DNA from 4 places in the Klebsiella sp. Sb-30 genome. Region 2 is predicted to be linked to each of the others. Evidence: predicted binding sites of a transcription regulator. Region 2 holds the regulator's gene; each other region holds the start of a gene.

The links. The regulator Fur, encoded in region 2, represses iron uptake genes when iron is present. The targets are predictions, from matches to a motif close to ATAATAATGAGAACNACTATCAA.
Region 1: AC236I_RS09470 (TonB-dependent siderophore receptor) is a predicted target of Fur. The motif match lies at 1,333-1,355, and genes of this name have one in related genera.
Region 3: bfd (bacterioferritin-associated ferredoxin) is a predicted target of Fur. The motif match lies at 1,898-1,920, and genes of this name have one in related genera.
Region 4: AC236I_RS15320 (TonB-dependent siderophore receptor) is a predicted target of Fur. The motif match lies at 1,149-1,171, and genes of this name have one in related genera.

What each region holds. Positions count from the first base shown of each region.
Region 1 is NZ_CM172749.1:2,026,881-2,030,077, forward strand. Features, by position in the region: gene AC236I_RS09470 (TonB-dependent siderophore receptor) at 1-1,253, opposite strand, end outside; gene AC236I_RS09475 (MOSC domain-containing protein) at 1,518-2,162, opposite strand; gene AC236I_RS09480 (TonB-dependent receptor plug domain-containing protein) at 2,202-3,197, opposite strand, start outside.
Region 2 is NZ_CM172749.1:3,735,543-3,738,739, forward strand. Features, by position in the region: gene ybfF (esterase) at 1-109, shown strand, start outside; gene ybfE (LexA regulated protein) at 243-536, shown strand; gene fldA (flavodoxin FldA) at 686-1,216, shown strand; gene fur (ferric iron uptake transcriptional regulator) at 1,509-1,961, shown strand; gene AC236I_RS17490 (ChiQ/YbfN family lipoprotein) at 2,293-2,625, opposite strand; gene chiP (chitoporin ChiP) at 2,673-3,197, opposite strand, start outside.
Region 3 is NZ_CM172749.1:453,674-456,870, forward strand. Features, by position in the region: gene fusA (elongation factor G) at 1-521, shown strand, start outside; gene tuf (elongation factor Tu) at 592-1,776, shown strand; gene bfd (bacterioferritin-associated ferredoxin) at 1,956-2,150, shown strand; gene bfr (bacterioferritin) at 2,224-2,700, shown strand; gene AC236I_RS02085 (prepilin peptidase) at 2,684-3,151, opposite strand.
Region 4 is NZ_CM172749.1:3,269,172-3,272,368, forward strand. Features, by position in the region: gene bhsA (multiple stress resistance protein BhsA) at 1-158, opposite strand, end outside; gene AC236I_RS15315 (TetR/AcrR family transcriptional regulator) at 407-1,042, shown strand; gene AC236I_RS15320 (TonB-dependent siderophore receptor) at 1,287-3,197, shown strand, end outside.

The DNA of each region.
Region 1 (3,197 bases), 1.7 Mb from region 2:
TTGTTGTTATCGCTGTAGGTCACGGTATGCCCGGTCTGCGCGGTATAGCCGCTGAACGGATCGAGAGGCGACGCGCTACCGGCGCCGGTCCACAGATCGTTGCGGAAACGGTGATATTCCCCGCCGAGGATCAGCGTATGGGCCAGTTCGCCGGTGGTGAAATCGGCGCGCAGGCGGTTGTCGGTTGACCAGGCATCCAGCGAGCCGCGCGAGCCGCTGTAACCGCGCGCCAGACTATCGCTGTCATCAATCCAGCCGACCTGATACACCTGATCCAGCGATACGTTGGTGTGGGTATAGCTTCCGGCGGAGTAGGCGGACCAGACGTCATCGAACTGATGAGTGAACTCGTAGCTGTAGATCTGCTCGCGGCGCTGATACCCGTCTGACGGATCGCCTTCGTTGGTGCTGGTGGAGAGCTTACGTCCGTTGTGAGCATAGCGGGTGCCGTCCAGCGGCAGCGAGCCGTGATAGCCGCCCGACGGATCTTTTTGCAGGTAGGCGCGCAGCAGCAGCGAGGTGTCGGTATCCGGCTGCCAGAGCAGGGAAGGTGAAATGGCGTAGCGCTCTTCGCGGGTATTATCGTACTGGGTATCGCTGGTGCGCGTCATGCCGATAATCCGGTAAGCCCATTGATCGTTGAGGGCATCGGTATAATCGAAGGCGGCCCCTTTGGTGTTCTGCGTCCCGCCGCTGAGGCGGAAATGGCCTTCCGAGGTAAACTGCGGGCGTTTCGAGGTCAGATTCACCACCCCGCCCGGCACGCTCTGACCGTACAGCGCCGAAGAGGGGCCCCGGATGACGTCAACCCGTTCAACAAACCAGGGATCGATTTGCAGGACGTTGTGGCTGCCGCCGTCGCTCATCAAGCGCATGCCGTCGAGAAACAGGTTATCAACATCACCGCCGTGGTAGCCGCGTAGCGATACCGTATCAAAGCGGGTCGCGCCGCCGCCGAAGCTGGAGTAAACCCCCGGGGTGTATTCCAGCGCCTGGCTGATGGTATTGGCTCCCTGATCATTCATCTGTTGACGGGTGACGACGGAGACCGATTGCGCGGTGGTAATCAACGGCTGATCGGTTTTCGTCGCGCCAGCGGAGGTTTTGGCACTATAGCCCTGCGTTGGCGAGATGGCTGAGTCGATGGGTTGTGCGGTGACGATAACCGTCTCTTCCGCCAGGCTGGCAAACGGGAAGACGGTGGCCAGCGCGTACAGCAGCGCCGGGCGTTTGAAAATGACGCGAGCGGTCATGACATAATCCTGAGTTGACGTAGCCTGGTACTCCTGTACGCCACCACGCATAAAAAACGAAAGTGTCATCTCTCGTAAAAAAGTAATGCGAATTATTATCGTTCTGTTTTTGATTATCAAGGCAGGATTGGTAAATATGAAAATGAAAACCCATGAAAAACATAATGTTTATTTGACAGGACGGTGATAAACAGCGGATTAAGCGGCGATGGAAACCTGAACTGGCTACCTGATTTGGTAGCCAGTGGTTGAGGGGGGAGGGGATCAGCGGCGACTGTCTAAGCGCATCATGGCAATGGCTCTCCAGGGGGTGGCAAGGAACGGCATCGCAGAAAGAGCCTGCAGCTCCTCTTCCGTCCCTCCATCACTGAAGATAATCGCCTGCACCCGGCTGAGTGGCCAGTCTACGGCAGGGCGGTCGAGCAGTCGGAATGTATCGCCGCAGCGGGCTTCGCCAGGCGCTATCACCCGATAAAACCAGCCGTTGCGCGACTGTTGATGCATCAGTTCTGGAGCATCAGGATCCTGCAAACGGGTTGCCATCGTTTGACAGGCAACGCGCCCCCAGGAGACCTGTACTTCGGCAGCGCCAAGACGAAAGACATCGCCCGGACATACGTTAGCTTCCGTCATGCCATAAGTGGACAAATTTTCCCCAAACAGGCCGGCGCAGAGGCGCTGCCCGGCCTGCGCGGGATATCGCTCACGCCAGAAATCGTAATGTTCCCGGGCATAATGCATGAGCGCGCAATCGGGATCCTGAAAATGTTCCCGGATGCCGTTCTCGGCTTCCAGTCCATGCGTATTGAAATACACGCTGCCGCTTAACGGCACTTTGTGCACTGACCCGTCCGTCCGACGTTGATTGCCGAGGATTGTATGCAGTATCACTTTAAAATCTACGATCATAAGGATCTCCTTCATTTTTCCACCGAGTGGAGAAATGAATCAGAATTTGTATTCCACGCCGGCCCAGAAATTACGACCTTCTTCGATAAAACCTTCGCTGTAGTAATAGCGCGTATCGAAGAGGTTATTGACCGATGCATTGACGCTAAAGCCGTGGCCTATTGCGTAATCGGCGCGCAGGTGGGTGATGGCAAACCCTGGCGCTTTTTGCGAACCATTGCTGTTGCTGTAGCTAGAGGAGCGCGCTTCTTCAGAGAGGGTGAGCTGCAGCGGCGCAATCGGTTTTAGTGTCAACCAGGCGCTGAGCGTCTGGTTTGGCAGGTCGGTGACTTTGCCCGCCTCTTGCCTTTTGCTATCGGCATGAATCAGGCCATAGCTCAGACCGACATCGAGCATTTCAAACGGCGACCCTTTGATCCCAAGATCCAGACCGGTATAGTCGACCCGGCCGCTGTTCTGGTTCTGGACCGTATCAGCATCGATATTAATCGACAAAATGGCGTCACTGACGCGGTTATAGTACGTGCTTATCTCATAGGCCCAACTGTCGGTGATATGGCCATTCCAGGTCAGGTCGATGCTGCGGGCCCGCTCTGGTTTCAGGTAAGGATTCACAAGGGCAATCTGGTCTTTCGCGGGTTTTGAGGTCGTGTAGCGCTCTTTGAGCGTCGGGAAACGGGTACGGTCGGACCAGGACAGGGCCAGCGTATCTTCGTTGGCGAAATGATAGCGGGCCATCGTTTCCCAGTTGAATGCGTTCTGCCTGTTTTCGTCGTAGCGGGTCACGCTGCCGTTCTTCTCGTGTTTCATTCCTTCGAGACTGTTGCGCCAGTCATAACTCATACCGGCGACGATATCGAGATTATCTGCGGCTTCCCATTGATATTCACTGGCGAGAGACCAGGTCCGATCTTGATAGCGATCGTAAGGGCCGTCGGTGCTGCTTTTTTCTCTGTGGACATCATCTTTCCAGTTCACGCCGAAAGAGAGCTGGTCGCGATGACGTACGTCTGCTGAAAGCTGTAAACCTGCGCC
Region 2 (3,197 bases):
ACAGGCGCGAGCGCACGTCATCGCCGGCGCCGGCCACTGGGTGCATGCGGAGAAACCGGAAGCCGTCCTGCGCGCCATTCGTCGCTATCTGACCGCTTTGCAGGCTTAACTGGCTAAAAACTGCCCGACCGCGCTGCAGAATGCCCGCGGTCGTTGGCGCAGCGGTTCGCCTGATGTATTATGGCGCGCTATCTGTGTCGGCTATAGCCCGGCAACTTGTTTCCCCGAAGTCACTCTGAATCATGGCAAAAGAACAAACGGACCGTACGACATTAGATTTGTTCGCAACCGAGCGTCGCCCGGGTAGACCAAAGACCAATCCGCTTTCGCGCGATGAACAACTGCGCATAAATAAACGCAATCAGCTCAAACGCGACAAAGTTCGCGGCCTGAAGCGTGTGGAGTTAAAACTCAACGCTGAAGCGGTTGATGCGCTCAACGAGCTGGCGGAAGCTCGCAATATGAACCGCAGCGATTTGATCGAAGAGATGCTGATGAACCAGCTGGCAACCCTGCACAGCCGGGATAAAGCCTGAAAATCCTCAAAAAAACACTTTCATGTAGCAGAGTGTGCAGTCGGGCGTGATTGCTGTTTCCGCGCCCTCCCCTGTTCTGCTATGATTGCCGTTATCTGCGGGCATTACGCCACTACCACATCATTAAGTTTCAAGAGGTTATTTTACTCATGGCAATCATCGGCATCTTTTTTGGCAGCGACACGGGCAACACCGAGAATATTGCAAAAATGATTCAGAAGCAGCTTGGTAAAGATGTTGCTGATGTTCACGACATTGCCAAGAGCAGCAAAGAAGATCTGGAAGCCTACGACATCCTGCTGCTCGGCATTCCGACCTGGTACTACGGTGAAGCTCAGTGCGACTGGGATGACTTTTTCCCGACGCTGGAAGAGGTCGACTTTAACGGTAAACTGGTTGCGCTGTTTGGCTGCGGCGATCAGGAAGACTACGCGGAATACTTCTGTGACGCGCTGGGCACCATCCGCGACATCATTGAACCGCGCGGCGCCACCATCGTTGGCCACTGGCCGACCGCGGGCTATCATTTTGAAGCCTCTAAAGGCCTGGCGGATGACGATCACTTCGTCGGCCTGGCTATCGATGAAGACCGCCAGCCGGAACTGACCAACGAACGCGTGACTCAGTGGGTTAAGCAGGTCTCTGAAGAGCTGCACCTCGAAGAAATCAAAAACGCCTGATGATTGTGCGGCGTTACCGTTAAGTTTCGCCGCATTAATAGATAGAAGCAATCAAACTAATAGCTACAAGTTTTTAACTTTTAATCACATATCTGTACAATGTCCTCTGATTTAACGAGGTCAGGTGACGTAGTTTGTAGCTGGGACCTCGTTTTTGACAGCATACAAGGCCCGATACTTGCAGTTTTCATTTAACGATGGCAGTTCTATAATGAGACGCATTGCATCGGGTGATTCTCTGTATTACTTCCGCTGATGGAAGTAGATCGTTTAGCAACAGGACAGATTCCGCATGACTGACAACAATACCGCATTAAAGAAGGCTGGCCTGAAAGTCACACTTCCACGATTAAAAATCCTGGAAGTCCTGCAGGAACCGGATAACCATCACGTCAGTGCGGAAGATTTATACAAGCGCCTGATCGACATGGGTGAAGAGATTGGTCTCGCTACTGTTTATCGCGTGCTGAACCAGTTTGATGATGCTGGCATTGTGACTCGCCACAACTTCGAAGGCGGTAAATCTGTTTTCGAACTGACCCAGCAGCACCATCACGATCATCTTATTTGCCTCGATTGTGGCAAAGTGATCGAATTCAGCGATGAGTCTATCGAAGCGCGTCAGCGTGAAATCGCCCACCGCCACGGCATCCGTCTGACCAACCACAGTCTGTACCTTTACGGTCACTGTGCGGAAGGCGACTGCCGCGAAGATGAACATGCACACGACGCGCTGGAAAAGTAATTTCCCACCGCGTGGACCACAAAAAGCCAACCTGACGGTTGGCTTTTTTATGTGCAAACGCCTACCCTTTTCTGCGCGCGGTATGCTCGTCGAGAGCACGGGTAAACGGTTCCTCATCCCAGCGGTTTGCCAGCGCTTCTCGTACCAGAGCCTGTTGGGTTTTCGGTACCATTCCACCTAATGGTGGGTCGGTATCAAGATTGGTGGGGAATGAGTAGCCCCGGGCAGCCACGGCAATCAGTGCCTGAACATCGCCACAGGATTGCGCGCCATGAAAAACGCCTGATGGTTAACATCAGGCGTTTTTACTGACAGGATCTGGCGCCCGCGATCAGGGCCTGGTGTTGTTGCTGCGAATCTCTTTCCAGATACGATCGCAACGCGCTTTCACCGCCTGGTCATTGCCGGTACGGGTCGCCTGAATACACTGTTGGTAATCCAGAACGCGCACGCTTTCCTGGTTGGCAAACGCCTGATGCTGTTTATCTTCTTTCAGCACGTCGAGAACGCTCTGGCAGGCCTGAACCTTATCCGGATTCCCTTCCGCCGTATTGATACAGGCGCTGTAAGCATCTTTTAGTTTCGTATCTTCTTTTGGCGCGGGGGACTGCGTACAGGCTACCAGGCCCGATGCCATAACCGCGATGAGCAATAGCTTCTTCATAATTGACCTCTCAGGTTTGCGGCAGGTTTACGCCTGCCGCCGCGGCATCAGAAAATAGTGAACGGAGCAATAACCATGAACTTCACGTCACGCTCATCCTGGAAGATATTGCCATAGCCACCGCTCCAGCTCGGGATGTCGGAGTGGTTGTCGTATTGGGTAAAGTGCAGTTTAAACAGCGTTCCTTTTGCCCGGCCGTCCTGTACGGTGTACATGGCATCGAGGCTATACGCGGACTCTTCCAGCCGTTTGTCCGGATTGTAATAGGCGTCCGGCGTGGACATTCTGCCCGGTTTGGCATCCCATGCGTAGACGTAAGAGGCGCCAAACGCCCAGCCCGGCATATTCCAGTTTTTCATGTCATACATCGCGCCGAAGAACACCGCTTTTTCACCGTTGGCGTTGAAGTCAGAACGGTTATCCCACCATACATCAAGACGACCGTTGGAAGAGGCATAGGTTGGGGTCATACGCTGCAGGAAGTAGCCCTGCTGGCCTTCAGCTTTCACCCAGGTGCCTTCCAGACGCAGGTCGAGGACATCAGCAACCTTGTAGCCAAAGGTCAGCGCCTG
Region 3 (3,197 bases), 2.1 Mb from region 2:
AAGGATACGAGTTCATCAACGACATCAAAGGTGGTGTAATTCCTGGCGAATACATCCCGGCCGTTGATAAAGGCATCCAGGAACAGCTGAAAGCTGGTCCGCTGGCAGGTTACCCGGTAGTTGATCTCGGCGTGCGTCTGCACTTCGGTTCTTACCATGACGTTGACTCCTCTGAACTGGCGTTTAAACTGGCCGCTTCTATTGCCTTCAAAGATGGCTTTAAGAAAGCGAAACCAGTTCTGCTTGAGCCGATCATGAAGGTTGAAGTAGAAACTCCGGAAGAGAACACTGGTGACGTCATCGGTGACCTTAGCCGTCGTCGTGGTATGCTGCGTGGTCAAGAATCCAACGTTACTGGCGTTGTGATTCACGCTGAAGTTCCGCTGTCTGAAATGTTCGGATATGCAACTCAGCTGCGTTCTCTGACCAAAGGTCGTGCTTCTTACTCCATGGAGTTCCTGAAGTATGATGACGCGCCGAACAACGTTGCTCAGGCCGTAATTGAAGCCCGTGGTAAATAAGCCGTAGGGTTAAAACCAAAATCCCGTGCTCTCTCCTGAAGGGGAGAGCGCTATAGTAAGGAATATAGCCGTGTCTAAAGAAAAATTTGAACGTACAAAACCGCACGTCAACGTCGGTACTATCGGCCACGTTGACCATGGTAAAACTACTCTGACCGCTGCAATCACTACCGTTCTGGCTAAAACCTACGGTGGTTCTGCTCGTGCATTCGACCAGATCGATAACGCGCCGGAAGAAAAAGCTCGTGGTATCACCATCAACACTTCTCACGTTGAATATGACACCCCGACTCGCCACTACGCACACGTAGACTGCCCGGGCCACGCCGACTATGTTAAAAACATGATCACCGGTGCTGCTCAGATGGATGGCGCGATCCTGGTTGTTGCTGCGACTGACGGCCCGATGCCGCAGACTCGTGAGCACATCCTGCTGGGTCGTCAGGTAGGCGTTCCGTACATCATCGTGTTCCTGAACAAATGCGACATGGTTGATGACGAAGAGCTGCTGGAACTGGTTGAAATGGAAGTCCGTGAGCTGCTGTCTCAGTACGACTTCCCGGGCGACGACACGCCGATCGTTCGTGGTTCCGCTCTGAAAGCGCTGGAAGGCGAAGCAGACTGGGAAGCGAAAATCATCGAACTGGCTGGCTACCTGGATTCTTACATCCCGGAACCAGAGCGTGCGATTGACAAGCCGTTCCTGCTGCCGATCGAAGACGTATTCTCCATCTCCGGTCGTGGTACCGTTGTTACCGGTCGTGTAGAGCGCGGTATCATCAAAGTGGGCGAAGAAGTTGAAATCGTTGGTATCAAAGAGACTGCGAAGTCTACCTGTACTGGCGTTGAAATGTTCCGCAAACTGCTGGACGAAGGCCGTGCTGGTGAGAACGTTGGTGTTCTGCTGCGTGGTATCAAACGTGAAGAAATCGAACGTGGTCAGGTACTGGCTAAGCCGGGCTCTATCAAGCCGCACACCAAGTTCGAATCTGAAGTGTACATTCTGTCCAAAGACGAAGGCGGCCGTCATACTCCGTTCTTCAAAGGCTACCGTCCGCAGTTCTACTTCCGTACAACTGACGTGACTGGCACCATCGAACTGCCGGAAGGCGTAGAGATGGTCATGCCGGGCGACAACATCAAAATGGTTGTTACCCTGATTCACCCGATCGCGATGGACGACGGTCTGCGTTTCGCAATCCGTGAAGGCGGCCGTACCGTTGGCGCGGGCGTTGTAGCTAAAGTTCTGGGCTAATTATTAGTTCTGAATGAAAAAGGGCGCTTCGGCGCCCTTTTTGCTGCTCGTCATCTGGCGTCGAGCAAAATCATGTTTGTATGAAAAAAGAACATCTCTTTGAGTATTTAATCAACGCACTATTGTAATTATAACTATTCTCATTTACACTTTTGAGCATAAATTGAACGGGAGTCGGTATGTACGTTTGTTTGTGTAATGGTGTAAACGATAAAAAAATTCGTCAGGCCGTTCGTCAATTTCATCCACAGTCTTTTCAGCAATTGCGCAAATTCATTCCTGTTGGAAATCAATGCGGTAAATGTGTCCGTGCCGCCCGTGAGATTATGGAAGATGAATTAACCCGCATGCCGGAATACCAGGAGAGCGCTTAAGAGCTCAGGCTTTTCTTTGACATCTTTATAGCCCGAACTACGCTTCAATAAGTGGAAGCGGAGGGACTATATAATGAAAGGTGATGTCAAAATCATAAGTTATCTCAATAAATTGTTGGGAAATGAGCTTGTCGCAATAAATCAGTACTTTCTTCACGCCAGAATGTTCAAGAACTGGGGCCTGATGCGCCTCAATGATGTTGAATATCATGAATCCATCGATGAAATGAAACACGCCGATAAGTACATCGAGCGCATTCTATTCCTTGAAGGTATCCCCAATCTGCAGGATCTTGGCAAGCTGGGCATCGGTGAAGATGTCGAAGAGATGCTGCAATCTGATTTACGACTGGAACTCGAAGGCGCAAAAGATCTACGTGAGGCGATCGCTTATGCCGACAGCGTCCATGACTATGTCAGTCGCGACATGCTTATTGAAATCCTGACAGACGAAGAAGGCCATATTGACTGGCTGGAAACGGAGCTGGATCTGATTGGTAAATTAGGACTGCAAAACTATCTCCAGTCACAAATCAAAGTGGCTGACTGACTAGCGTTTGCCACCCGCACCAAAAACCCGCTGCAGCCAAAAAAGGGCCAAAAGGCAGCGGGTTGTTCAATGAGCGCTGTACTTTCCCGAGAATCATCAATAGCAGCATGACTCCACCGGCGAAGACCGTCGCCATAAAAACCAGCAGCGGCAGCATTTGCCAACCGTGCCACGCGCCAAGTGCGGCCAGAAATTTGACATCGCCATAGCCAAGCCCTTCATAACCGCGAACCCCCCGATAGAGCCAATAGAGGCACGTGAAAGCCAGATAGCCGCCGATGGCGCCGCCAACGGCATACTCCAGCTGTAGCGGAGCGTAGTAAAGATAATAGAACAGCCCGCTCCAGAGCAGGGGGCAGGTCAGGCGATCGGGAAGCAGGCCGTAGCGCAGATCGTACCAGCAGAGGGCGAGCGACAGACCGCTATAGAGAAGTAATAAGAGGGGCATCATCGATAAGGTTCCCTGGCGATGGGGATATGCGCGGAGTCTGGTCGAA
Region 4 (3,197 bases), 470 kb from region 2:
TGGTCTTCCAGCGAGCCCAGGTTTGTCCCGGCGGAGGCAGAAACAGTACCTATTTTGTGTTGGCCGGCAGGTGTGGATTGCACCTCAACAGCCGCGAAGCTGGCGAAAGAAAGAGAGCTTAGCACGGCGGCCAGCGTCAGCGTTTTGATGTTTTTCATGATTATTATACCTATGCAGATGATTTTTTTAGTAGGGTCGCAAGAATTAACTAACGATCGATAGGTAAATAATAATGTGACCTATATCACACGTCAATGAATTTTTATAACGATCGTTTATTTATTTATAAACAACTTAAAATTCATACATATATGAATTATTTATTTTTGCGGGTTCAGCGCTGGAAGGTTGTAACGTTTGTTTTTATAATGCCCCTTCAACAAACCAACATAGGTACAGCGGCATCATGACAACTGACGTTCAAAGTTGCACAAAAAAAAGCCGTGGCCGACCTAAAGTGTTCGACAAGGAAGCGGCGCTGGATAAGGCTATGGCACTTTTCTGGCAGCACGGCTACGAGGCAACTTCTCTTGCCGATCTGGTGGAGGCGACCGGGGCAAAAGCACCGACGCTGTACGCTGAGTTCGTCAACAAGGAAGGGTTATTTCGCGCGGTTCTGGATCGCTATATTTCACGTTTTGCCGCCAGACATGAAGCGCTGTTGTTTGCCGAAGAAAAATCAGTCGATCAGGCGCTGCGGGACTATTTCACCGCCATTGCCACCTGCTTTACCAGCAAAGACACGCCGGCAGGCTGCTTTATGATCAATACTTCCGCGGCGCTGGCGGCATCATCTACCGCGATCGCCAATACCATTAAGTCGCGGCACGCGATGCAGGAACAAACGCTGACCCAGTTCTTCCAGCAGCGTCAGCTGCGCGGCGAGCTGCCGGAAAACGGCGATGTGCGACAGCTGGCGCAGTTCTTAAACTGCGTGTTGCAAGGGATGTCCATCAGCGCACGCGAAGGGGCTGATTTCACCAGACTGATGCAAATCGCCGATACCACTCTGCGGCTGTGGCCGCAAATCCTCCAGCACTAATCTGCGCTTCCCCGGTGACGATCGCCACCGGGTTTTCACCCTTCTTTCCTGATTAACCCCAATTTTACTCATGTTTTCACGCTGTTAGGTGTCAATTTTGTTGTAAATGATATTGATAACAATAATCACTACGTGCAAAATCCGCTCTTAAGTTTTTCTGCTTATTTCCATCTGTAACATCCGATGCGCCCGCATCGAACACTAAAAACAATATGAATGCCGTTAACTCATAAAAGGAATGCGTATGAACAAGCGTCTCTGGGTGCTTAACCCACTGCTGCTGGCCACCGCCCTGCCCGCCTTTGTCGCGCAGGCGGATGAAGAAAACATTATCGTTAGCGCCAACCGAACTCACCGCACCGTCGCCGAAATGGCGCAAACCACGTGGGTTATCGAAGGTCAGGAGATAGAACAACAGGTTCAGGGTGGAAAGGAGTTCAAAGACGTCCTGGCCCAGTTGATTCCCGGCATTGATGTCAGCAGCCAGGGACGAACCAACTACGGAATGAACATGCGTGGGCGGGCCATCGTGGTGCTGATCGACGGCGTTCGCCTCAACTCTTCCCGTACCGACAGCCGTCAGCTCGACGCCATCGACCCGTTCAACATTGAGCATATTGAAGTCATCTCCGGCGCCACTTCGCTGTATGGCGGCGGCAGTACCGGCGGCCTGATCAATATCGTGACCAAAAAAGGGCAGCAGGAACGCCAGGTGGATCTGGAATTAGGTGGCAAAAGCGGGTTTGCCAACAGCAACGATCACGACGAACGCGTAGCGGCGGCGGTCAGCGGCGGCACCGACCATGCCTCCGGCCGGTTATCGGTGGCTTATCAGCGTTTTGGCGGCTGGTATGATGGCAATAACGATGCGCTGGTCCTCGATAATACGCAGACCGGCCTGCAGCACTCGGATCGTCTGGATGTCATGGGCACCGGCACCATCAACATTGACGATAACCGTCAGCTGCAGCTGGTAACGCAATACTATAAAAGCCAGGGCGATGATTACGGCCTGTATCTCGGCAAAAACATGTCGGCCGTCACCGGCGAGGGTAAAGCCTATACCACCGACGGACTCAATTCCGACCGCGTTCCTGGCACCGAACGGCATCTGATTAGCCTGCAATACTCCGATGCCGATTTCTACGGCCAGAATCTGGTCAGCCAGATCTATTATCGCGACGAGTCGCTGACCTTTTACCCCTTCCCGACGCTCACCAAAGGTCAGGTCAACAGCTTCTCCTCATCTAAACAGGATACCGATCAGTACGGTGCGAAGATTACCCTCAACAGCCAACCGCTCGACGGCTGGGATCTGACCTGGGGGCTGGATGCCGATCATGAGACCTTTAATGCCAACCAGATGTTCTTCGATCTGAACACCTCGATGGCATCAGGCGGCCTGCACAACGAGTCTATCTATACAACAGGACGTTATCCGGGCTATAGCATTACAAACCTGGCGCCGTTCCTGCAGAGTAGTTATGACCTGAATGATATTTTCACCCTGAGCGGCGGCGTGCGCTATCAGTGGACGGAAAACCGGGTTGATGATTTTGTCGGCTACGCCCAGCAGCAGGATGTCGCCAGCGGCAAGGTGAACTCGGCCGATGCCATCCCGGGTGGTAAAACGGATTATGATAACTTCCTGTTTAACGCCGGTATTGTCGCCCACCTCACCGACCGCCAGCAGACCTGGTTTAACTTCTCGCAGGGCGTCGAGCTGCCGGACCCGGGTAAATACTATGGTATCGGCAAATACGGCGCGGCGGTCAACGGCAACTATCCCCTGCTGTCGAGTGTCAACGTGGGTGATTCGCCGCTGCAGGGGATCAAAGTCAACTCCTACGAACTGGGCTGGCGTTACACCGGCGATAATCTGCGTACCCAGCTGGCGGCATACTACTCCACCTCGGACAAAACCATTGTTGTTAACCGTACCGATATGACGATCGACGTACAATCCGACAAGCGGCGTATTTACGGTGTGGAAGGGGCCGTCGATTACTTCTTCCCGGATAGCGACTGGAGCACAGGTGCAAACTTCAACGTGTTGAAATCCCAGGTGAAGAGTGACGGTAGCTGGCAGAAATGGGATGTGACTCTCGCTTCGCCTTCCAAAGCCACCGCCTGGGTCGGCTGGGCGCCGGATCCG